Regions from separate parts of the Acuticoccus sp. I52.16.1 genome, predicted to be linked through region 1. Evidence: predicted binding sites of a transcription regulator. Region 1 holds the regulator's gene; each other region holds the start of a gene.
What was found. The regulator LexA, encoded in region 1, represses DNA repair genes until DNA is damaged. The targets are predictions, from matches to a motif close to TGTTCNNNNTGTGTTCNG.
Positions count from the first base shown of each region.

Region 2: MRB58_RS04785 (ImuA family protein) is a predicted target of LexA. The motif match lies at 1,986-2,003, and genes of this name have one in related genera.
Region 3: uvrA (excinuclease ABC subunit UvrA) is a predicted target of LexA. The motif match lies at 2,349-2,366, and genes of this name have one in related genera.

Region 1 is NZ_CP094828.1:3,431,918-3,439,094, reverse strand. It holds gene trpC (indole-3-glycerol phosphate synthase TrpC) at 1-952, shown strand, start outside; gene glp (gephyrin-like molybdotransferase Glp) at 949-2,115, shown strand; gene lexA (transcriptional repressor LexA) at 2,239-2,970, shown strand; gene MRB58_RS15490 (SDR family NAD(P)-dependent oxidoreductase) at 3,226-3,987, opposite strand; gene MRB58_RS15485 (PaaI family thioesterase) at 4,034-4,447, opposite strand; gene MRB58_RS15480 (alpha/beta fold hydrolase) at 4,509-5,450, opposite strand; gene MRB58_RS15475 (gamma-butyrobetaine hydroxylase-like domain-containing protein) at 5,586-5,966, opposite strand; gene moaA (GTP 3',8-cyclase MoaA) at 6,046-7,047, shown strand.
Region 2 is NZ_CP094828.1:1,064,831-1,072,007, reverse strand. It holds gene purH (bifunctional phosphoribosylaminoimidazolecarboxamide formyltransferase/IMP cyclohydrolase) at 1-889, shown strand, start outside; gene MRB58_RS04790 (hypothetical protein) at 1,031-1,792, shown strand; gene MRB58_RS04785 (ImuA family protein) at 2,023-2,826, shown strand; gene MRB58_RS04780 (DNA polymerase Y family protein) at 2,830-4,371, shown strand; gene MRB58_RS04775 (OB-fold nucleic acid binding domain-containing protein) at 4,387-7,177, shown strand, end outside.
Region 3 is NZ_CP094828.1:4,222,657-4,229,833, reverse strand. It holds gene MRB58_RS19115 (hypothetical protein) at 1-422, opposite strand, end outside; gene MRB58_RS19110 (single-stranded DNA-binding protein) at 419-967, opposite strand; gene MRB58_RS19105 (hypothetical protein) at 1,126-2,199, opposite strand; gene uvrA (excinuclease ABC subunit UvrA) at 2,392-5,292, shown strand; gene MRB58_RS19095 (cell wall metabolism sensor histidine kinase WalK) at 5,668-7,014, opposite strand; gene MRB58_RS19090 (response regulator) at 7,011-7,177, opposite strand, start outside.

The DNA of each region.
Region 1 (7,177 bases):
GCCCGAGTTCCTCACCGCAGCGCGCGAGGCCGTCACGCTGCCGGTGCTGCGCAAGGACTTCATGTACGTGCCCGAGCAGGTGTTCGAGGCGCGAGTGTGGGGTGCGGACGCGATCCTCGTCATCATGACCGCCGTCGACGACGCGCTGGCCCGCGCCCTCGTCGACACCGCGGCCGCGCTCGGCATGGCCGCCCTCCTTGAGGTGCACGACGAGCGCGACATGGAGCGGGCGCTCGCCCTCCCCTCGCCGCTGATCGGCGTCAACAATCGCGATCTGCGCACCTTCGTCACCGATCTCGGCGTGACCGAGCGGCTGGCGGCCATGGTCCCCGGCGACCGCATCATGATCGCCGAGTCCGGCATCGCCACCCACGCCGACGTGACGCGGCTGCAGGCCGCCGGCGCCGGCGCCTTCCTCGTCGGCGAGAGCCTGATGCGCCACGCGGACGTCGCCGCGGCGACGCGCGCGCTGCTCGGCAACCCGCTCACCCACCTCGACGCGACCGGCGCCGCCCACATGGTCGACGTTGCCGGCAAGGCCGAGACCACCCGCGTCGCCGTGGCCGAGGGCACCGTGACCATGGCGCCGGAGACGCTGGAGGCGATCCTGGCGGGCAACGTGAAGAAGGGCGACGTCGTCGCCGTGGCGCGCATCGCCGGCATCATGGCGGCGAAGAAGACCTCCGAGCTGATCCCGCTCTGCCATCCGCTGCCGCTCTCCTCGGTCTCGGTGGACCTCGCGGCCGATCCCGCGCTTCCGGGCTACCGCGTCACCGCGCGGGCCAAGACCACGGGTCGCACCGGGGTCGAGATGGAGGCGCTCACCGCCGTCAGCGCGGCATGCCTGACCCTTTACGACATGGCCAAGGCGATGGACCGGGGCATGGTGATCGGCGGCGTGCGGCTCCTGGAGAAATCCGGCGGCCGCTCCGGCGAGTGGCGCGCCTCTTGATCGACGTCGACGAGGCCCAGGCCCGCCTGCTCGCCGCGGCGCCGCGCCTGCCGGCCGAGGCCGTCGCCCTGGCCGACGCCGCGGGGCGGGTCGCGGCCGAACCGATCGTCGCGCGCCGGACGCAGCCCCCCTTCCCCTCCTCGGCCATGGACGGATATGCGATCCGCACCGCGGACCTGCCGGGGCCGCTGCGTGTGGTGGGCGAGTCGGCGGCCGGACGGCGTTACGCGGCGGCACTCGGGCCGGGCGAGAGCGTGCGCATCTTCACCGGCGCGCCCGTGCCGGAGGGCGCCGACGCGGTCCTGATCCAGGAGGACGCGGCGCGCGAGGGCGACATGGTGCGCGCCACCGACGTCGCCGCGAAGGGCGACAATGTCCGCCGCATGGGCCTCGATTTCGCCCTGGGCGACACGCTGGTGGAGGCCGGGACCGTGCTCGCGCCGCGCCACGTCGCGCTGGCGGGCGCCGGCGGTCACGCCGAGCTCATGGTGGCGCGGCGACCGCGCGTCGCCTTCCTGGCGACCGGTGACGAGTTGGTGCTCCCCGGCGAACCGACCGGCCCCGACCAGATCGTCGCCTCGATCACGCCGGCCCTCGCCGCCACGGTCCAGGCGGCAGGGGCCGAGACGATCGACCTCGGCATCGCGCCGGACGACCGGGCCGAGATAGCCCGCCGCGCCCGCGCGGGGCTCGACGAGGCGGACGTCCTGGTGACGCTCGGCGGCGCTTCGGTGGGCGACCATGACCTCGTCAAGCCGGCGCTCGGCGACCTCGGCATCGAGCCGGATTTCTGGAAGGTGGCGGTGCGGCCCGGCAAGCCGCTGATGTTCTCGTCGCGCCCGCTGGTGCTCGGTCTGCCGGGCAACCCGGTGTCGGGCGCGGTGTGCGCGGTCCTTTTCCTCGTGCCGCTGGTGCGGGCGATGCAAGGTGCCGCCCGGCCGCTCCCCGAGGTGCACGAGGGCGTCCTCGGCCGTGACCTCTCCGGCAACGGTCCGCGGCGCGACCACATGCGCGCCGTCCGCACCGGCCGGACGATCACACCGGCGGCGCGGCAGGATTCCTCGATGCTCAACGTGCTGGCCCACTCGGACGTGCTGTTGGTGCGCGAGCCGCATGCGGGACCGGCGTCGGCGGGCGAAACATGTCGGTATATCGCGCTCTGAGTGCTTGACTCTCGGCACACTGCGGTTGTCCACGTTGCAGAACACACGACGAACGTGTATAGATGATGGCGGAATGATTCGGGTACCAATGCTGGTCATACAGCGTCAGGACGACGGCACACTATGCTGACGAAGAAGCAGTACGATCTCCTCATGTTCATTCATGAGCGTATGAGCTCCACCGGCGTCCCGCCATCTTTCGAAGAGATGAAGGACGCGCTGGACCTGAAGTCGAAGTCAGGCATCCACCGGCTCATCACCGCGCTGGAGGAGCGGGGCTTCATCCGCCGCCTTCCCAACCGCGCCCGCGCCCTCGAGGTTCTGCGCCTACCGGACGTCGCGATGGCGAAGAACGCCCCGCCTCTGCGGCCCCGCGGCTTCTCCCCCTCGGTGATCGAGGGGTCGGCCCCACGCGATCCGATGGCGAGCCCCAAGCGCGGCGCCTCGCTGCGCCCCGTGTCCGCCGCCTACGACGTGGTCGACGTGCCGATGATGGGCCGTATCGCCGCCGGTGTGCCGATCGAGGCGATCCAGCAGCAGAGTTCCGCCGTCCACCTCCCGTCCGACATGATCGGCCCGGGCGAGCACTTCGCCCTCGAGATCAACGGCGATTCGATGATCGACGCCGGCATCCACGACGGTGACACCGTGGTCGTGCGCCGGACCGACCATGCCGAGAACGGCGACATCGTCGTCGCCCTGATCGACGGCGAGGAGGCGACGTTGAAACGCCTGCGCAAGCGCGGCAACACGATCGCCTTGGAGGCCGCCAACCCGGCCTACGAGACCCGCATCTTCGGTGCCGATCGCGTCCAGATCCAAGGCAGGCTCGCCGCCCTCCTCCGCCACTACTGACGCGCGGCCGCCGCGGGGAGATCGGCGCGCCGGCGGACACAGGTCGCGATCACGGCCTCCCCCGCCCCACGCGTCACCGTCCTTTCGTGGCGCGCCCCCAGCCGATCTCCCGTGGTCCTCGTCTTCGGGTCTGCCAACGGCGCACTCCACGGTCCGCGGCCCCGCCGGCCTTGCGACGGCACAGGCCCAACTCCGCCGGTCGGGCCGCGGCCTGTGGGGCGTGTCCGCAGGAGCCGGAGCCGCGGCCGGGGCGGCCTACAGCGAGCTGCAGAGGTGACCGCCGTCGACCTCCAGGGTGCTGCCGGTCATGAAGCCGGAGGCGTCGCTGGCGAGCAGGCAGAGGGCACCGTTGAGGTCCTCGGGCTGGCCCAGGCGGCGCTGCGGGATGCGCTTGATCAGCGCCTTGCCGGCATCGGTGGTGAAGAAGTCCCGGTTGATGTCGGTCTCGATGTAGCCCGGCGCGATCGCGTTGACGCGGATGCCGTACCGCGCCCATTCCAGCGCCAGCGCCTTCGTCATGTGGATCAGCCCGGCCTTCGCCGAAGCGTAGTGCACCAGCGCGCCCGCCGGCCGCATCCCGGTGATCGAGGCGATGTTGACGATCGACCCGCCGGTCCCGGCCGCTTTCAGCCGCACGGCCGCCTCGCGGGCGACGGTGAAGCAGCCGGTCAAGTTCGTGTCGACCACGAAGCGCCAGTCCGCGTCGCCGATGTCCATCGCCGGGGCCGCGGTGGAGACGCCGGCGTTGTTCACCACGACGTCGATCGTGCCGAGCGCGGCCGCGCCGGCGTCGAGACCCGCGGTGATCGAGCCGGTGTCGGTGACGTCCATCGCGACGGCGGTGACGCGGGCGCCGGTGGCGGTGAGCGCGTCGCGCAGCGCCTCCAGCCGGTCGAGGCGGCGGGCGGCGAGGACCACCGCGGCGCCCGCCCCCGCCAGCGCCCTGGCGAAGTTCTCGCCCAACCCGCTCGACGCGCCCGTGACCAGCGCGACTTTCCCGTCCAGCGACAGTTCCATCCCAGTTCTCCTCGTCTCTCGTTGTCTCGTGCGCGGCGGCGGGGCGTCAGCGCGGGCGGCGGATCTTCCACACCCCGTCGGCGGTGGCGACCACCTTCTCCCCCACCCGGGCCGCCCCGCGCAGGAAAATGACCGACCGCGTGGTGCGCACCACCTCGACGTCCGCCTCTAGGAGCACGCCGGCGGGCACCCCGTCGACGAAAGCCACGGTGAGGGTGATCGTCGCCTGACCCGGCGCGTCGTGGGTGCGGGCACCGGTGATGCCGATGGCATGGTCGAGGAAGGTCATGATCGCGCCGCCGTGCATGATGCCGAACGGGTTGAGGTGCCGCTCCTCGACCCGCATCGCAAAGCGCGGACCGTCCGGCGTCTGGCGCGTCAGCATGGGGCCGATCTCGTCGACGAAGCCCTGGCCGGTCATCGCCACCCATCCATCGTCCGTCACGTCGCTCGCGTCCACGCCGGCCCCCTGATCTTGCTCGGTGCCCGGTAGCATGCGCCGCCCGCCGCGCCAACGCGCCTCAGGCGACGCCCGGCGGTTCGGCGATGGCGCGGGCGATGAGCGGCGCCACCGTGTCCGCCGCCTCGTACTGCGCCCAGTGGCCGACGCCGGGGAGGACGTGCTGGCGCGCGCCGGCGGGGTGGGCGGCGAGGATCTCCCACCGCTCGGCGTGCTGGAAGGCGACGCTGTCGCGCTCGCCGTAGATGGCGGTGACGGGGGCGGCGATCTCCGGCAACGCCTCCAGGAGAGCGGCGCTGCGCGAGGCGAGGCGGCTGGGCGCCCGGGCGCGCGGAACGTTGAGGCCCTGGATGTGGACGGCGAGCGCGTCGATCCGCGACGGGTCGGCGAACATCATCGCCGCGAGATTGGCGCGGTGCACCTCGGCGAGCGCGTCGGCCCCGACGTTGCGGACCTTGCGCAGCGGCGGCGGCGGCCCGAGCGGAAAGCCGAACCCCATCGAGCCGATGACGACGAACCCCGCCGCCCGCGCCCCCAGCATCCGCACCAGCCGCGCGCCGACGACGCCCCCGAAGGAGAAGCCGACCACCGTGACCGGTGCCTCGCCGCAGAGGGCGGCGAGACCGTCCGCGATGGGGCGGGCCATCGCGTCGGCGAAGGCGGTCCCCTCGTCGGGGATGACCGGCAGGTCGCCGGAGGCGCCGTAGCCGGGCATGTCGGCGACCAAGAGGCGGTGGCTGCGCGCGAGCGGGGCGATCACGCGCAGCCAGTGCAGCCAGGAGCCGTGGCCGCCGTGCAGCATCGCGACCGCCGGCCCGGCGCCGAAGGTGTGCCACACGATCTCGCCGTCGCCGCAGGGGGTCGTCAGGATATCGGCGGCGGCCTCGAAGGCGGCGAGAACGGCGGCCGGATCGGCGTCAGGGTCGGCGAGCAGCGCCTCCGCGCGGCCGAGCGCCGCCGACGCGCCCCGCGGCCGCCCTGTCTCGGACGCAGCGTCATCCATGATCGTCACTCCATTTCGCCCACGGGCGGCGTCCGCACCGGCGGTCTCGTCGTTGTAGGGTGGCCGGACGCGGGCGAGAGATAGAACTTTTTTCTGCCCGCCATCCGCGCGACCTATAGCGCCGGCCTATGGCCTTCAGCGTGGCGCGGGCGCCGATCCCGGCCGGTCGCGGGTCAGGGCGACGGCCGCCAGCTCCGCCTCGTACTCGGCAAAGAGGCTGTCGGCGCCGGCCCCCAGGCGGTGCAGCGTCTCGAAAGTGTAGAGGCCGCTGTCGTGTCCATCGTCGAAGCCGATCCGCACGGCGTAGCGCCCAACCGGCTCGATGCTGCGGATCGTCACGCCTTTCTTGCCGCCGATGACCTGACGTGCACCATGGCCGGTGCGCTCGGCCGACGGGGTCAGCACGCGCAAAAGCTCGGCGCCGACCGCGTGGCGGGTGCCGTCGTCGTAGGCCACTGTCAGCGTCGTGCGGGCGGGGTCGACGGTGAGGCGCGTCGGCCACGGGATATGTTGCATGACACGTAAACTTTCACATGGGCTTGGATGAACGGCCTTCGAGCCGATATAAACGGATCGTACACGCACGAGGCAATCAATGACGTCAGTCTTGGAGGACACGTTCGGGCGGCGGGTGACCTACCTGCGCATTTCGGTCACGGACCGGTGCGACTTCCGCTGTGTCTACTGCATGTCCGAGAACATGTCGTTCCTGCCGAAGCGCGACCTCCTCACGCTGGAGGAACTGGACCGCTTGTCCACCGCCTTCGTCGAGCGGGGCGTGACGAAGCTGCGCATCACCGGTGGCGAGCCGCTGGTGCGGCGCAACGTGATGAGCCTCTTCCGCGACCTGTCGCGCCACCTGAAGACGGGTGCGCTGAAGGAGCTGACCCTCACCACCAACGGCTCGCAGCTCGGCAAGTATGCGACTGAACTCGCCGACTGCGGGGTGAAGCGGGTCAACGTCTCGCTCGATACGCTGGACCCCGACAATTTCCGCACGATCACCCGCTGGGGCAACCTCGACAAGGTGCTCGAGGGGATGGAGGCGGCGACGGCTGCCGGGCTGAAGATCAAGATCAACATGGTCGCGCTGAAGGACGCCAACGAGCACGAGATCGTGCCGATGATGCGCTTCTGCCACGAGAACGGCCACGACCTGACGCTGATCGAGACGATGCCGCTGGGCGAGATCGAAGCGGACCGGACCGACCAGTATCTGCCGCTCTCCGAGGTGCGCGGCCGCCTGGCGCAGGAATTTACGATGACCGACCTGCCGGACAGCACCGGCGGCCCCGCGCGCTACATGCATGTGGAGGAGACCGGCGGTCGCATCGGCTTCATCACGCCGCTCACGCATAATTTCTGCGAGAGCTGCAACCGGGTCCGGCTCACGTGCACGGGGACGCTGTTCCTGTGCCTGGGACAGGACCACGCCGTCGACCTGCGCGCACCGATGCGCCAGTCCGAGGGCAACGAGGCTCTGCACCGAGCCATCGACCACGGCATGGGTATCAAGCCCCGTGGCCATGACTTCGTGATCGAGCGTCGCAACGAGCGTCCCGCCGTCGCGCGTCACATGTCCACGACGGGGGGCTGAGGCCTCCCACCCCTGGGGTGCCGAAGGTAACGGCCGCGGCGCTCCGAAAAAGGAAGAACCGTGCCTCCACAGGATGGACCGACGTCGGCGGATTTCGCGCCGACGCAAGAATCCGCCGCGTCCGCCGAGG
Region 2 (7,177 bases), 2.4 Mb from region 1:
CTACCGCGCGGCGGGCGGCGGAGGCATCGCCTCCGCAAGGATCGTGCAGGGCAAGGCGCTCTCCTACAACAACGTCGCCGACGGTGACGCGGCGCTCAGCGCGGTGGCCGACTTCGGCGCCGACGTCGCTGCCGTTGTGGTCAAGCACGCCAACCCTTGCGGCATCGCCGTCGGCGCGGACCTCGCGGAGGCGTACGAGCGGGCGCGGCTGTGTGATCCGGTCTCGGCGTTCGGGGGCGTGGTGGCGCTGTCGCGGCCGCTGGACAAGGCGACTGCGGAGATGATCGCAGCCGTCTTCACCGAGGTGGTGATTGCGCCGGGTGCCAGCGACGAGGCAATGGCGGTGCTGGCCACCAAGCCCAACGTCCGCCTGCTTTTGGTCGACGAGTTGCCGGCGCTTTCCGGCTCGATGGTGCGCAGCGTGGGGGGAGGGCTGCTGGTGCAGTCGGCCGACGATGGGCATGTGGCGCGCGACGCCATGAAAGTGGCGACCCGGCGCGCGCCGACCGAGGCGGAGTGGGCCGACCTCGCGTTCGCCTGGCGGGCGGTGAAGCACGTGAAGTCCAACGCCATCGTCTATGCCAAGGGGCAGGCGACGGTCGGCGTCGGCGCTGGGCAGATGAGCCGCGTCGATTCGGCCCGCATTGCCGCCTGGAAGGCCGCGGACACTGCTAGGGAAGCCGGCGAAGAAGGGAGCCGGACCCTCGGCTCGGCCGCCGCATCCGACGCCTTCTTTCCCTTCGCCGACGGCTTGGAGACCATCGCCGCGGCCGGCGCGACGGCCGTGATCCAGCCGGGCGGCTCGCGACGGGACGACGAGGTCATCGCCGCCGCCGACGCGGCCGGCATCGCCATGGTGATGACCGGGATGCGCCACTTTCGCCACTGATCGCCCGCGCGTCGGCATCAGTAGGGGACTGGAGACGCTGATGTGTGCGTCGAGCCGGTCGCCGGGGTTTCCTCGGCGGTCGGTCCATAACATGCTTGCCTCTACGTTGGCCCATCGACGATGCCGGCGGGGGAGGCGACCATGTGGCAATCCGGCAAGCGGCGGCCCCTTCTGGACGACGACACCGCCGCTTGGCACCTCGACAATTTCGCGTGGTTGATGCGCGAGTTCGGCGGCGGGGGTGACTTTGCCCGTAGCCGTCTCGTTCTCCCCCGGCCGGGCTACTTCTCCACCGACGGCGAGACGGGCCACGCCCTCGCCGAACGGCTCTTCGCCCAAGTGCGCCGCTACTGCCTCATCGAGGACTGGCACGTCGACCTCATCGCGCTCGACCGGCCCGCTGATGCGGCGGCGATCGGCGAGACGTTCGCCGTCGACGCGCGGATCACGGCCGCCGCCTCGTTCGCGGTCGACGAGCATGGCGTTCTCATCACCTATTCTCCCGAGGATCTTGGCCGACCGATGGCGCTGATCGCGACCTTCGCGCACGAGCTGGCGCACTACCTCGTCGCGTCCGCCGACACACCGCCGTTGTGCACCGAGGATGAGGAGGAGTTTTTGACCGACCTCGCAGCCTGCTTCCTCGGTTTCGGCGTTTTCCTTGCCAATGCTCGGTTCGAGCATCAGGTGGGCGCTGGGACTTATGGCTGGTTGCGTCGCGGCTATCTGCCGGAGCGCGACCTCGTCTTCGCCACCGCCATCTTCCTTGCTGTAAAAGGGCTCGACCCGATAGAGGCGCGCGACGCGCTCGACCCGCACCTCGGTCCGCAACTCGACCAGGCGCTGGCCGACCTCGAGGGGCGCGGCGAAATCGCCGAGCTTCAGCGCCTCGCAGCCTCCTGAATCGCGGCTTTTGGCCCGCGGAGCAGGGCGCGCGCCTTTCCCCGCGATCACTGTCGTTGTTCGCTGCTTGCTGTTGCAGATGACCGTTCGGTCGGTGGCGTCGACTGCCGGCATGATCGGGTCTTTGGTTCCATCGCGTCTGTGACTTTAGGTTGCGAATCATGGATTGACAACCCCTTTGTTCCAATATAATCAGAACGAGAGTAGAACATTAACCATTTGAGGCGTCCATGGCGACCGCGCTCATCCCCCCGTGTTCCATGGTTTATTCTGGATCTGATCTGGAGCAGGGTGCGCGCAAGGTTGGGGCACCGGCCTGGAGCGCCGAGCGGTTCCCGAAAGGTTTGCTGCGTGATGTATCAACCTCATTTCAGGATGGAGTGCATCTCTTTGCCTGTTCTCGCGTCGCCAATTTTATCGCCTCTTGCTCTTTTCTTGTATCTCTTCTGTTGTGTGCGACTTTTTTGAAGAAGTGCTTATGGGTCTCGCAAAACCTCACGAGGCATGAGAACGGCGCGCTGGCGGGCTCCGGACTTTGCGATATGGGTTTGGATCCGGAGCGGATTCTCTTCGTCCAAGTCGGAAACGCGTCTGAGGTTCTCTGGGTTTTGGAGCAGGCGTTGGTCTCGGGCGCCTTGGGGATGGTCATCGGCGAACTGCATGACGACCGGGGAATTCTCGACATAAAATCCACCCGCCGGCTGAACCTTCGCTCTTATGCGGCAGGTATGCCCGTCCATCTTGTCGCCTCAGGGCAGATCGGTGCCACGGCGGCCTTGACCCGATGGGCGATCCACCCTGTCCTTCATCCGACTGTACCGCACCGCTCCATCGGCTGGCCGAGCTGGAGGATGGATCTTAATAAGAACAAAAAGGGACAATGCGGGCATCAAATCGTTACGTTTGACCCTGTAAAACGGGAATTTTTCTCCTTAAGATTGCGTTCTCACGAAGTGCCGTCCCCCCGACACGAGCTTTCAGAGACCGGCGTCGTCGCTCTGGAAGCCGTGCGGCGAAGGGCGGATGCGCGCTGAACCATGCAGCCAACCCGCAGAATCCTCTACGTCTGGCTCGCGTACCTGCCGACCGACCGCCTCATGATCGAGCAGCGGTTCTCTCCTGACGCCCCCGTCGTCACCTATGCGAAGCAGAAGGGGGCCATGCTTCTGGAGGCGGTGGACCGCTCGGCGCAGGCGGCCAAGCTCCGGGCCGGGATGGCCCTCGCCGAGGCAAGGGCGCTGGCGCCCCATGTCGAGGTCCATCTCTCGGATCCGCACGCGGATATGCGCCTCCTCGAAAGGATCGCACGAGATCTCGAACGCTTCACGCCTCTCGTGGGGCTCGATCAGCCCGACGGACTCATGCTCGATATTGCCGGATGCGCGCATCTTTTCGGCGGTGAAGAGGCGCTGGTGGAAGCGCTCCGGGCAAGGTGTGTCGCGTGCGGGGTCCAGGTGCAGGTGGCCGTTGCCGACACACCTGCCGTCGCCTGGGCACTTGCCCGCCACGGACATGGCCATATCGTTCCAGAAGGTGAGACGCTTTCCGCCGTCTGCGACCTGCCCACCGCCTCGATGCGCCTTCCCGATGAGACCGCAGCGGTCCTGCAACGTCTTGGCTTGAAGACCGTGGCGCAGGTTCTGGCACAGTCCCGCAAATCCCTGACCCAGAGGTTCGGTCCTCTCATTGGCCGGCGCATCGACCAGATGAGCGGGTTGGAAGACGAGCCGATTACCCCCCTCACGCCCGCCTCGCCGCATATTTTCGATCGCGCCTTCGCCGAGCCGGTCTCCCACATCGAGGCGCTGGAGGCCGGATTGCGGCAGCTGGCGGCGAGCTTGACGGGCGCGCTCGCGCCAAGGGGGCTGGGCACGCGCCTGCTCCAGCTACGTTTGTTCCAGGCCGACGGAATGGTGCGGGATATTGCCGTCGGCGCCAGCGCGCCGCTCAACGATGCGGCGCGGATCACACGCCTCGTCGCACCGCGCCTCCAGGAAATGTCGGCGCGGATCGAGAGCGACAGCGGCGTCGACCTGATGCGGATCTATGCGGGTGAATTGGAGCGTATCGGGACCAGCCAGCCCCGACTCGACGAGACCGAGGACGTCTCGCGTGACTTCGAGGCGCTCGTCGATACGCTCTCAGAGAGGTTCGGGGCCTCGGCAGTTTATCACCTGGCGCCGGTCAACACGCACGATCCTTCGTCACAGACGCAGCGCGTGCCGGCTCGCCAGGCGTTGCGCGCCCCGTCCTGGGGGGAAGCACACAGGCCGCGCTGGCGCCATGGGCCGCTGCGCCCGCTGCGGCTTCTGGAGCCGCCCGAGCCGATCCTGGCCGTCGCCGGTGTCCCGGATGGCGCGCCGGTACGCTTCCTCTGGCGCCGGGTGTTCTACCACGTCGCCATCGCCGAGGGGCCAGAGCGCATCGCGCCGGAATGGTGGCGCGAGGAGGCGGGGCACACATGCGACTATTTCCGCGTGGAGGATCGCGAGGGGCGTCGTTTCTGGCTGTTTCGCAAAGGGCTTTTCGCCGGTGAGAGCCAGCCGCCGAAATGGTTTCTGCACGGGTTCTTCGGCTGATGGCGGAGAGAAAGGGTGAGCGATTTCATCGAACTTGCCGCCAAGAGCAACTTTTCCTTCCTGGAGGGCGCCTCGCATCCGGAAGAATTGGTGGTGGCGGCGGCTGCGCTCGGGTCACCCGGCATTGCCGTGTGCGATCGCAACACGCTGGCCGGCGTCGTCCGCGTTCATCTCGCAGGCAAGGAAGTCGGGATCCGCACGGCGGTCGGCTGCCACCTCGTGTTCGAGGACGGCACCCCCGATATCCTGGCCTGGCCGTCCGACCGCGCCGCCTACGGGCGTCTCTGCCGTCTCCTGACGGTAGGCAACATGCGGGGGAAAAAAGACAATTGCCGCCTGATGTTGAGCGATCTGGTCGAGTGGTGCGAGGGCCTCGTCCTCGCCATCGTGGCCCATACCGCCGCCCCCGATGCGATCGCGCACGCTGCGGGCACGCTTGCCGCCCGCGTCAGCCATCCGCTGCGTCTCACCCTGTCGCTGTCCTATGGGGCGCAGGACCAACGCCGACTTGCCGCCCATGCCGCTCTCGCCCGCCGGTTGGGGCTGCGGCCCCTCGCCACGACGCTGCCGCTGTATCACGATCCCGCCCGCAGGCCGCTGCAGGACGTGCTGACGGCGATCCGGTTGCACACGAACGTGGACGCGGCAGGCCGCAGGCTCGCCGCGAACGCGGAGCGGCACGTGAAGGCGCCGGCCGAGATCACCCGCCTCTTCGCCGCGGTGCCCCAGGCGGTGCGCGAGACTCTCGCCGTTATGGACGAGATCGATTTTTCACTCGACGAGCTGCGCTACGAATATCCCGAGGAGCCCACAGATCCCGGCTGCACGCCGCAGCAGACGCTGGAACGTCTCACGTACGACGGTGCGGCCAAGCGCTATCCCGACGGCGTGCCGCAGAAGGTCGCCGCGCTCCTGACCCACGAGCTTCGGCTCGTCGAAAGCCTCGATTATGCCCCTTATTTCCTGACCGTCTTCGACATCGTGCGGTTCGCGCGGGACAACGCCATCCTGGCGCAGGGGCGGGGCTCGGCGGCGAATTCGGCAGTCTGTTTCTGTCTGGGGATCACGGAAGTGGACCCCGACCGCTCCGACCTTTTGTTCGAACGATTTATCTCGCCCGAACGACGCGAACCGCCGGACATCGATGTCGACTTCGAGCACGAGCGGCGCGAGGAGGTAATCCAGTACATCTACGAGAAATATGGGCGGGACCGGGCCGGCATCGCGGCGACGGTGATCACCTACCGCGCCCGCTCGGCGGCGAGGGAGGTGGGCAAGGCGCTCGGCTTCAGCGAGGACAGCGTCGGCGCGGTGGCGGGGTCCATCTGGGGCTGGGGCACGAACGGGGTCGACGAGGCGGCCGCGACGCAGGCGGGCCTGGATCCGCGCGACCACCGGATTGGTCACCTCATCCGTCTCTCGCGCGAGATCGCCGGGTTTCCGCGCCACCTGTCGCAACATGTGGGGGGCTTTGTGATCACCCGCGGGCGGCTGGACGAGATGGTGCCCGTGGTGAAGGCCGCGATGGACGGGCGCACCAACATCGAGTGGGACAAGGACGACCTGGACGCCCTGGGAATCCTCAAGATCGACGTCCTGGCACTCGGCATGCTGACGTGTGTGCGTAAGGGTCTGGCGCTGCTGGCACGGCATTATGGCGCTGATTTTGCGGCTCTCCTCCCCAAGCGATCGCCGAGGGAAGCTTCTGGTCCCGGGGCAGGCGACGCGCCGGACGAGGTCGATGGCGCGGCGGGATCGCAGGCGGTCGAGGCGATGGGAGCACCGCCATCTCGCCAGGTGCCCACCGAGGGGTTTTGCGAAACTGGAGCCGGGCCGTTTCTGCTTGGCGGGCCCTATGGGGAGGCGGGAGGCACGCATCCGGGGTCCGAGACGGACCGCCCGGTGGGCGCCGGGGCCGATGGTGGAGGCGGGATGCCGGTTCGCCCCACGTTGACCCTGGTGCCGTGCGAGGCGGCGAGCGGGTCCGCCCAGGGAGGGGGGGCGCGAGGTGGGCGCGCGCTCAGGAGGGGGGGTTATGGGGAGCTGGCGGCCTCGCCTTTGTTGACGCTGGTCGCGGATGCATCGGACGCCGCGCCCGCGCGGATGCCGCGCGGCGGGACGTCTTCGATCGGCTCGCCGAGCGGTCGGCCTCGGGGCGTCCCCTCCGGCGCCCCCGCGCCAGGGCTCTCCGAACCGCTGGCTGCCGAGCCGCTGGCCGGTGTGCCGCTGGATCAGGGGGGGGCGATCAACCTCGCCAGTATTCCGGCCGAGGATCGGGACGTTTACGACATGATCTGCCGGGCCGACACGCTCGGCGTCTTCCAGATCGAGAGCCGGGCGCAGATGACGATGCTGCCGCGCCTGCGCCCCCGCACCTTCTACGACCTCGTCATCGAGGTGGCGATCGTACGGCCGGGGCCGATTCAGGGCGATATGGTGCATCCCTACCTGCGTCGCAGGCAGGGAAAGGAGCAGGTCACCTACCCCTCCAAGGAGCTGGAGGAGGTGCTCTCCAAGACCCTCGGCGTGCCGCTCTTTCAGGAGCAGGCGATGAAGATCGCCATCGTCGCGGCCGGCTTCACTCCCGCCGAGGCCGACCAGCTTCGCCGTGCCATGGCCACCTTCAAGAAGGTCGGCACCATCGGCACCTTTCAGCAGAAGATGGTCGATGGGATGACCGCCAAGGGCTACGATCCGGCCTTCGCCGCCCGTTGCTTCAATCAGATCGAGGGGTTCGGCGAGTACGGCTTTCCGGAGAGCCATGCGGCGAGCTTTGCGCTGCTCGTCTATTCGTCATGCTGGCTGA
Region 3 (7,177 bases), 790 kb from region 1:
ATCCGGTCGAGGCCGCCGAACCGGGTCAGCATCCCGTCCGCCTCGATCCAGATGCCGCAGTCGCCCAGCTCCACCACCTCGACGATCTCGCCGAAGCGGGCGAGGACGACGGCGGCGGTGGGCACCTCGTAGCGCTCCCTGGGCGCGCGGCGGCGCTCGGCGGTGAACCGGGCGGCCGCGGTGTGGGCGGCCGCCCGCAGCAGCTCGCCCGGCGTGTCGATCGTCTCGGCGCCGTCGAGCAGCGCCTCATGCAGCGTGGCGGTGAGCCAGGCGGCATCGCTCGGCGCATCGAGCAGCGGCTCGTCGCCGAGGCCGGTCGCCCCGTCGATGACCCAGGCATAGGCGCCGGCGGTGCCGCAGCCGTCCTCGTTGGGACGTCGCGGCGAACCGGCCGCGCAGACCGAGGCGAGAACCTCGATCAAAAGGGGATGTCGTCGTCGAACGGTTCGGGCGAGGCCGGGCGCCCGCCGCCGCCGCCACCACCGCCGCTGCCGCCGCGATCGGAGTAGCGGTCGCCGCCGCTGCCACCGCCGCCGTAGCCACCGCCACCACCACCGCCGCCGCCGCCGAAGTCGCCGCCGCTGCCGCCATAGTCGCCGCCGCCGCCGCCGCCGGTGCGACCGTCGAGCATTTGCAGCACGGAGTTGAAGCCCTGCAGCACGACCTCGGTGGAGTAGCGCTTCTGGCCCTGCTGGTCTTCCCACTCACGGGTCTGGAGCTGACCCTCGATGTAGACCTTCGAGCCCTTCTTCACATACTGCTCGATGACGCGGCAGAGGCCTTCCTGGAAGCACACGACGCGGTGCCACTCGGTCCGCTCGCGGCGCTCGCCGGAATTGCGATCGCGCCAGGTCTCGCTGGTGGCGATCCGCATGTTGGCGATCGGCCGGCCGTCCTGGGTCCGGCGGATCTCCGGATCGGCCCCCAGATTGCCGATCAGGATCACCTTGTTGACGCTCCCAGCCATGCCCGTTCCTCCACTCTTCGGGCGCGCACCCTAACGCACCGGGACGCCGCGCAAAGCGCCGCGTCGCGCTGTCCACAGGGCACGGCGCTGCGGTCCCCGTAAATTCGTTGCGCGCGGGTGGGACCCCTCCCCGCGAACGTGCCGCACGACGGCCGAGATCAGTCGCTGTCGCCTTCGTCGTCGGGCCCTTCGACCTCGCGTGCGAGCTCGTCGAGAAGGCCCAGCTTCTCCAGCTTGGCGCGCAACGGGTGCGGCGCCTCGGTATAGCGGTTCGAGTAGGGCATCGTCGTGCCCAGAACGCGGCCGAGCGCCGAGCGATCCATCCGGTAGGCGAAGGCGTTGATCTCGTGGAACACCTCGGCGAGGGAGGCGATCTCCGCCTCGGACAGGGCGAGCGGCGCGCTCGGCATTTCCTCCGACGGCGGCAGTTCGATCCCGTACTCCTCCCGCAGGAAGGCGACGTGCGGGGCGGCGCGCTTGCGCACCTTGTCGAGCGCGGCCGCGGGCAGCACGTAGCGGGGGCCGCGCACGAAGTTGAAGGCGCGCTGCTGGTCGTAGGGCATCTTGCCGCCGGGCATGCGGGCGATGGCGCGCTCCAGCATGTGGATCCCGAGGACCGACAGCCCCTCGTTGACCGACCGCCGCTCCAGCTCCGGCGCCGCCGTGCCGCAACCCAGCACCTCGAGCACATCGTCGATGACGTCACCGCCGGCCATCTGTGCGCGGTCGAACGGCCGCACGATCATGTTCTCCGGCCCGACCGCATCGCGCCACCGGGTGATGATCTGGGTGAGGTTGAGAACGCGCGGGGTCGCCTCGATGTCGGCCAGCGCGCGGCCGGAGCGTACGCCCTGGTGCGCGGCGCTGATCGCCAGCGCCACCGGCTCGCGCACGTAGACGAGCACCCGCACTCGCGGCGCGATGGTGCGCATGGTCTGGACGCAGCCGGCGATCTCCTCCGGCCCGAGGCGCTGGAGGGTTTCGGAGCTGATGAGCCCGGCCGGCAGCCCGCCCGCCGCCGCCGCCTCCTGCCGAAACTCCTTCAAGAACTTCGACTCGCCGCGCGCCTTGGTGCGTCCGGAGAACGGCCGGACCAGCGCATGGTTGGTGCGCGTCCTCGCGTAATAATAAAGGCCATGCCGCGCCAGCACTGCGGCATTGTCGCGGAAGGTCGCCTGAAGGGACGTCGTACCGGTCTTCATGTGGCCGATGTGCAGGGTCAGGACGTCCACGGGGTGCCTCGGGTCGGATCGCGTCGCGCCGGTTTGCGCCAGGCTCGTGTGCGCCAGGGTCCGGGGCGCGGTCAACTGTCCCCATGTGGCTGTGGATTTGCAGAACAATGCTGCCGACGCTATGTGCGGCATTGACCACAACTCGTCGATGTTCCACTTTTGGGCTCAGACGATTTCCCCGGAGTCGAAGGCATGGCCAACCGCGCGCGCGTCGCTGCCGAACGCAAGCTCGTCGTCAAGGGCGCGCGGGAGCACAACCTCAAGGGCGTCGACGTCTCCCTGCCGCGCGACACGCTGGTGGTGTTCACCGGCCTCTCGGGCTCGGGCAAGTCCTCCCTGGCGTTCGACACGATCTACGCCGAGGGCCAGCGACGCTACGTGGAGAGCCTGTCGGCCTACGCGCGGCAGTTCCTGGAGATGATGCAGAAGCCGGACGTCGACCAGATCGACGGCCTCTCGCCCGCCATCTCCATCGAACAGAAGACGACGTCGAAGAACCCCCGCTCGACGGTCGGCACCGTCACCGAGATCAACGACTACATGCGCCTCCTGTGGGCGCGCATCGGCATCCCCTACTCGCCGGCGACGGGCCTGCCGATCGAAGCGCAGACGATCAGCCAGATGGTCGACCGCATCCTGGCGCTGCCGGAGAAGACACGGCTCTACCTGCTGGCGCCCATCGTGCGCGGCCGCAAGGGCGAGTACCGCAAGGAACTGGCGGAGTTGCAGAAGAAGGGCTTCCAGCGCGTCAAGGTCGACGGCACCTTCTACGAGATCGAGGACGCGCCGACGCTCGACAAGAAGTTCAAGCACGACATCGACGTCGTGGTCGACCGCGTCTCCACGCGGCCCGACCTCGCGACCCGCCTCGCCGACAGCCTGGAGACCGCGCTCGGCCTCGCCGAAGGCATCGCGGTCGCCGAATTCGCCGACGAGATGGACGGCGCCGCACCGCGCCGCATGGTGTTCTCGGAAAAGTTCGCCTGCCCGGTCTCGGGGTTCACCATCGCCGAGATCGAGCCGCGCCTCTTCTCGTTCAATGCGCCGACGGGCGCGTGCCCCACCTGCGACGGCCTCGGCACGACGCTCTCGTTCGAGGCGGACCTGGTGGTGCCGGACCCGGCGATGACGCTGGCGGGCGGGGCGATCCTGCCTTGGGCGCGCACCGGCAACACCAGCCCCTACTACACGCAGACCCTGCAGGCGCTCACCGCCCACTACGACGCCGACATGACCACCCCCTGGCAGGACCTGCCGGAGAAGGTGCGCGACGTGATCCTCTACGGATCGAAGCGCGAGAAGATCAAGTTCACCTACGACGACGGCCTGCGCAGCTACACGACTTCGAAAACGTTCGAAGGCGTCATCACCAACATCGAGCGGCGCTGGAACGAGACGGACTCGGCCTGGGTGCGCGAGGAGCTGGCGCGCTACCAGTCCGACGCCCCCTGCCCGGCCTGCAACGGCTACCGGCTGAAGCCCGAGGCGCTGGCGGTGAAGGTGGCGGGCGAGCACATCGGCGAGGTCTCGGCGCTGGCGATCCGCGACGCGGCCCCCTGGTTCGACGCCCTGCCCGAGAAGCTGACCGCGCAGCAGAACGAGATCGCGCGTGCCATCCTGAAGGAGATCCAGGAGCGGCTGCGCTTCCTGGTGGACGTCGGCCTCGACTACCTGCAGCTCTCGCGCGGCAGCCGCACCCTGTCGGGCGGCGAGAGCCAGCGCATCCGCCTCGCCAGCCAGATCGGCTCCGGGCTGACGGGCGTGCTCTATGTGCTGGACGAGCCGTCCATCGGCCTCCACCAGCGCGACAACGCCCGCCTGATCGACACGCTCAAGCGGCTCAGGGACCTCGGCAACACCGTCATCGTGGTCGAGCACGACGAGGACGCGATCCTGGCGGCGGACTACGTGCTCGACATCGGCCCCGGCGCGGGCGTGCACGGCGGCGAGATCACGGCGGAGGGCACGCCCGAGGAAATCATCGCCAACCCCAATTCGCTGACGGGCAAATACCTGTCGGGCGCGCTGGAGATCCCGCTGCCCGACAAACGCCGCGCGCGCAAGAAGGGCAAGGCGATCAAGGTCGTGAACGCGTCCGGCAACAACCTCCGAGGCGTCACTGCCGAGTTCCCGCTCGGCCTCTTCACGGCGGTCACGGGTGTCTCGGGCTCGGGCAAGTCGACGCTGGTGATCGAGACGCTGTACCGCGCCGTGAGCCGCAAGCTCAACAAGAGCCGCGAGGTGCCGGCGCCGCACGAAACGATCACCGGGCTGGAACAGCTCGACAAGATCATCGACATCGACCAGTCGCCGATCGGCCGCACGCCGCGATCCAACCCGGCGACCTATACGGGCGCCTTCACCCCGATCCGCGACTGGTTCGCGGGATTGCCGGAGGCGAAGGCGCGCGGCTACGGGCCGGGCCGCTTCTCGTTCAACGTCAAGGGCGGGCGTTGCGAGGCGTGCCAGGGCGACGGCGTCATCAAGATCGAGATGCACTTCCTGCCCGACGTCTACGTCGAGTGCGACGTGTGCAAGGGCAAGCGCTACAACCGCGAGACCCTGGAGATCGAGTTCAAGGGCAAGTCGATCTCCGGCGTCCTCGACATGACGGTGGAGGAAGGCTGCGACTTCTTCTCGGCGGTGCCGGCGGTGCGCGACAAGCTGGTGACGCTCAACCAGGTGGGCCTCGGCTACATCCGCATCGGTCAGCAGGCGACGACCTTGTCGGGCGGCGAGGCGCAGCGCATCAAGCTGGCCAAGGAGCTGTCGAAGCGGGCGACGGGCCGCACGCTCTACATCCTCGACGAGCCGACGACGGGGCTGCATTTCCACGACGTCGCCAAGCTGCTCGACGTGCTGCGCCAGCTGGTCGACCAGGGGAACACGGTGGTCGTCATCGAGCACAACCTCGAGGTCATCAAGACGGCGGACTGGATCATCGACATCGGCCCGGAGGGGGGCGACGGCGGCGGCCAGATCGTGGCGGAGGGCAAGCCGGAGCAGGTGATGAAGGTCGCGCGCAGCCACACGGGCCAGTTCCTCACCGAGCTTCTCGAGCGCCGCCCACCACGCCGAGAGGCCGCGGAGTAACCCGCGGCCTCGCTTCCCACGCCACCTCGCCCCCACGCCCCTTCCCGCGCCCACGCCCGCACCGCGGTGCCCTACCGCGCCCCCGCACGGCCGCGCCTTCCGTCTCCACGGCACGGCGGTGCCTTCCCGCTCCACGGCACGGCGGTGCCTTTCCAGTCCACGGCACGGCGGTGCCTTGCGCCTGTTCCTCGGAGCCGTCCGTCGCTGAAGCCCGATCAGCGCCAGGGCGGCGGAGGGTGCAAGGCCGGAGAGCGAAGCGTGCCTTGCGGCCTCTGCCGTCCTGGTGCCGGGCTTCTTCAGCGACGGGCGGCTCCGGGGAACAGGCGCTCCCCCTGTTCCTTGGTGAGTCCCGAGCCTCTTGGCCTCGCCCCCCACTCAGAGCACGAAGATCGGCAAAGTCAGGGTAAAGCGGGCACCGCCGACTGGCGCGTCGCCGATGGCGATGGTTCCGCCGTGCGCCTCGGCGAGGCTCTTGACGATGGCGAGGCCGAGGCCGGCGCCTCCGGTGGCGCGATTGCGGGAGGTTTCGAGGCGGACGAACGGCTCCAACAGCAGCGCGCGGTCGGCTTCGGCGATGCCCGGCCCCTCGTCATCGACGGTGAGGACCAGCGCGCCTGGGCGGGCGGCCAGGGCGACGTGGGCGGCGCGGCCATATTTCAGCGCGTTGTCGACGAGGTTGGCGATCATGCGCTTCAAGGCGAGGCGATCGCCCAGGACGCTGGCGTCGTGGGCGGCGGGCGCCACCTGAAGGGTCACGGCCGCGCCGGTCTCGGCGCGGCCTGCGGTCTCCTCGCGCACGAGGTCGGCGAAGGTCAGCAGCTCCTCGGACAGTTCACCGACGCCCGCGCGCGTGGCGACGATGGCGTCGTCCAGCATGTGGACGATGTCGATCACGTCGCGCACCGCGCGGTCGCGCATATCGCTTTCGGGCAGCATTTCCAGACGCAGGCGCAGGCGCGTGGCGAAGGTGCGCACGTCGTGGGAAATCCCGGCGACCATCACCATGCGTGAGGCGACGAGGGTCGCGAGGCGTGCCTGCAGGCGGTTGAACGAGGCGACGAGGGAGCGGATCTCCGGCGCGGAGGAGCGCGACTGCGGCAAAGGCGGCGACGTGCCGGTGAGGTCGATCGCGTCGGCGGCGGCAGCGAGGCGGCGCAGCGGCGCCATCTCGCGGTGCATGACGACGAGCGAGATCACCGCCACCAGCGATCCGATCAGTCCGACGAAGGTCCCCACCGGCAGGCCCATGTGGTTGATGGAGCCGGGGTTGCGGGCGGCGATCTCCAGCGTCTCGCCCGAGCGCAGGCCGATCCGGAAGCGGTAGCCCTCGCGAATGCGGGTCAGCCGCGGGAGCATCCGGCTGTCGGACGCGAGGGGCGAGACCTGCACCCGGCGCCCGTCCGGCAATGCCATCTCGTCCGCCACCGGTGCGGGCGGCGCGCCGGATCCTGGGCCGGATCCGGGCGCGGATACGGTGGCGGGGCCGGGGTGGAGGCGGACGGTGAGAAGGTCGGTGTCGAGCGCGGCGGCGAGGCTCGCCGGCGGGGCGCCGCTCTCGAAGAGGGCGACGATGGCGGCGAGGCGTTCCGGCGGCAGCAGGGCCGGCTCGCGGCCCGGCCGCTGGGCGAGGTAGTAGACCGCCACGATCGCCAGCCACAGCACCATCATCGCGGCGCAGGTGATGAGGGCGACGCGGCTGCGCAGGCTCAGCGTCGGGCTCACGTGAGCGGCCGCACCGTGGCGGTGAAGAGGTAGCCCCCGTTACGCACGGTGCCGACGAGGGCGGTGCCGGGGCTCGCCTGCTCCAGCTTGCGGCGCAGGCGCGAGACCAGCATGTCGACGGTCCGGTCGAACGGGTCGGCATCGCGGCCGCGGATCTTGTCGA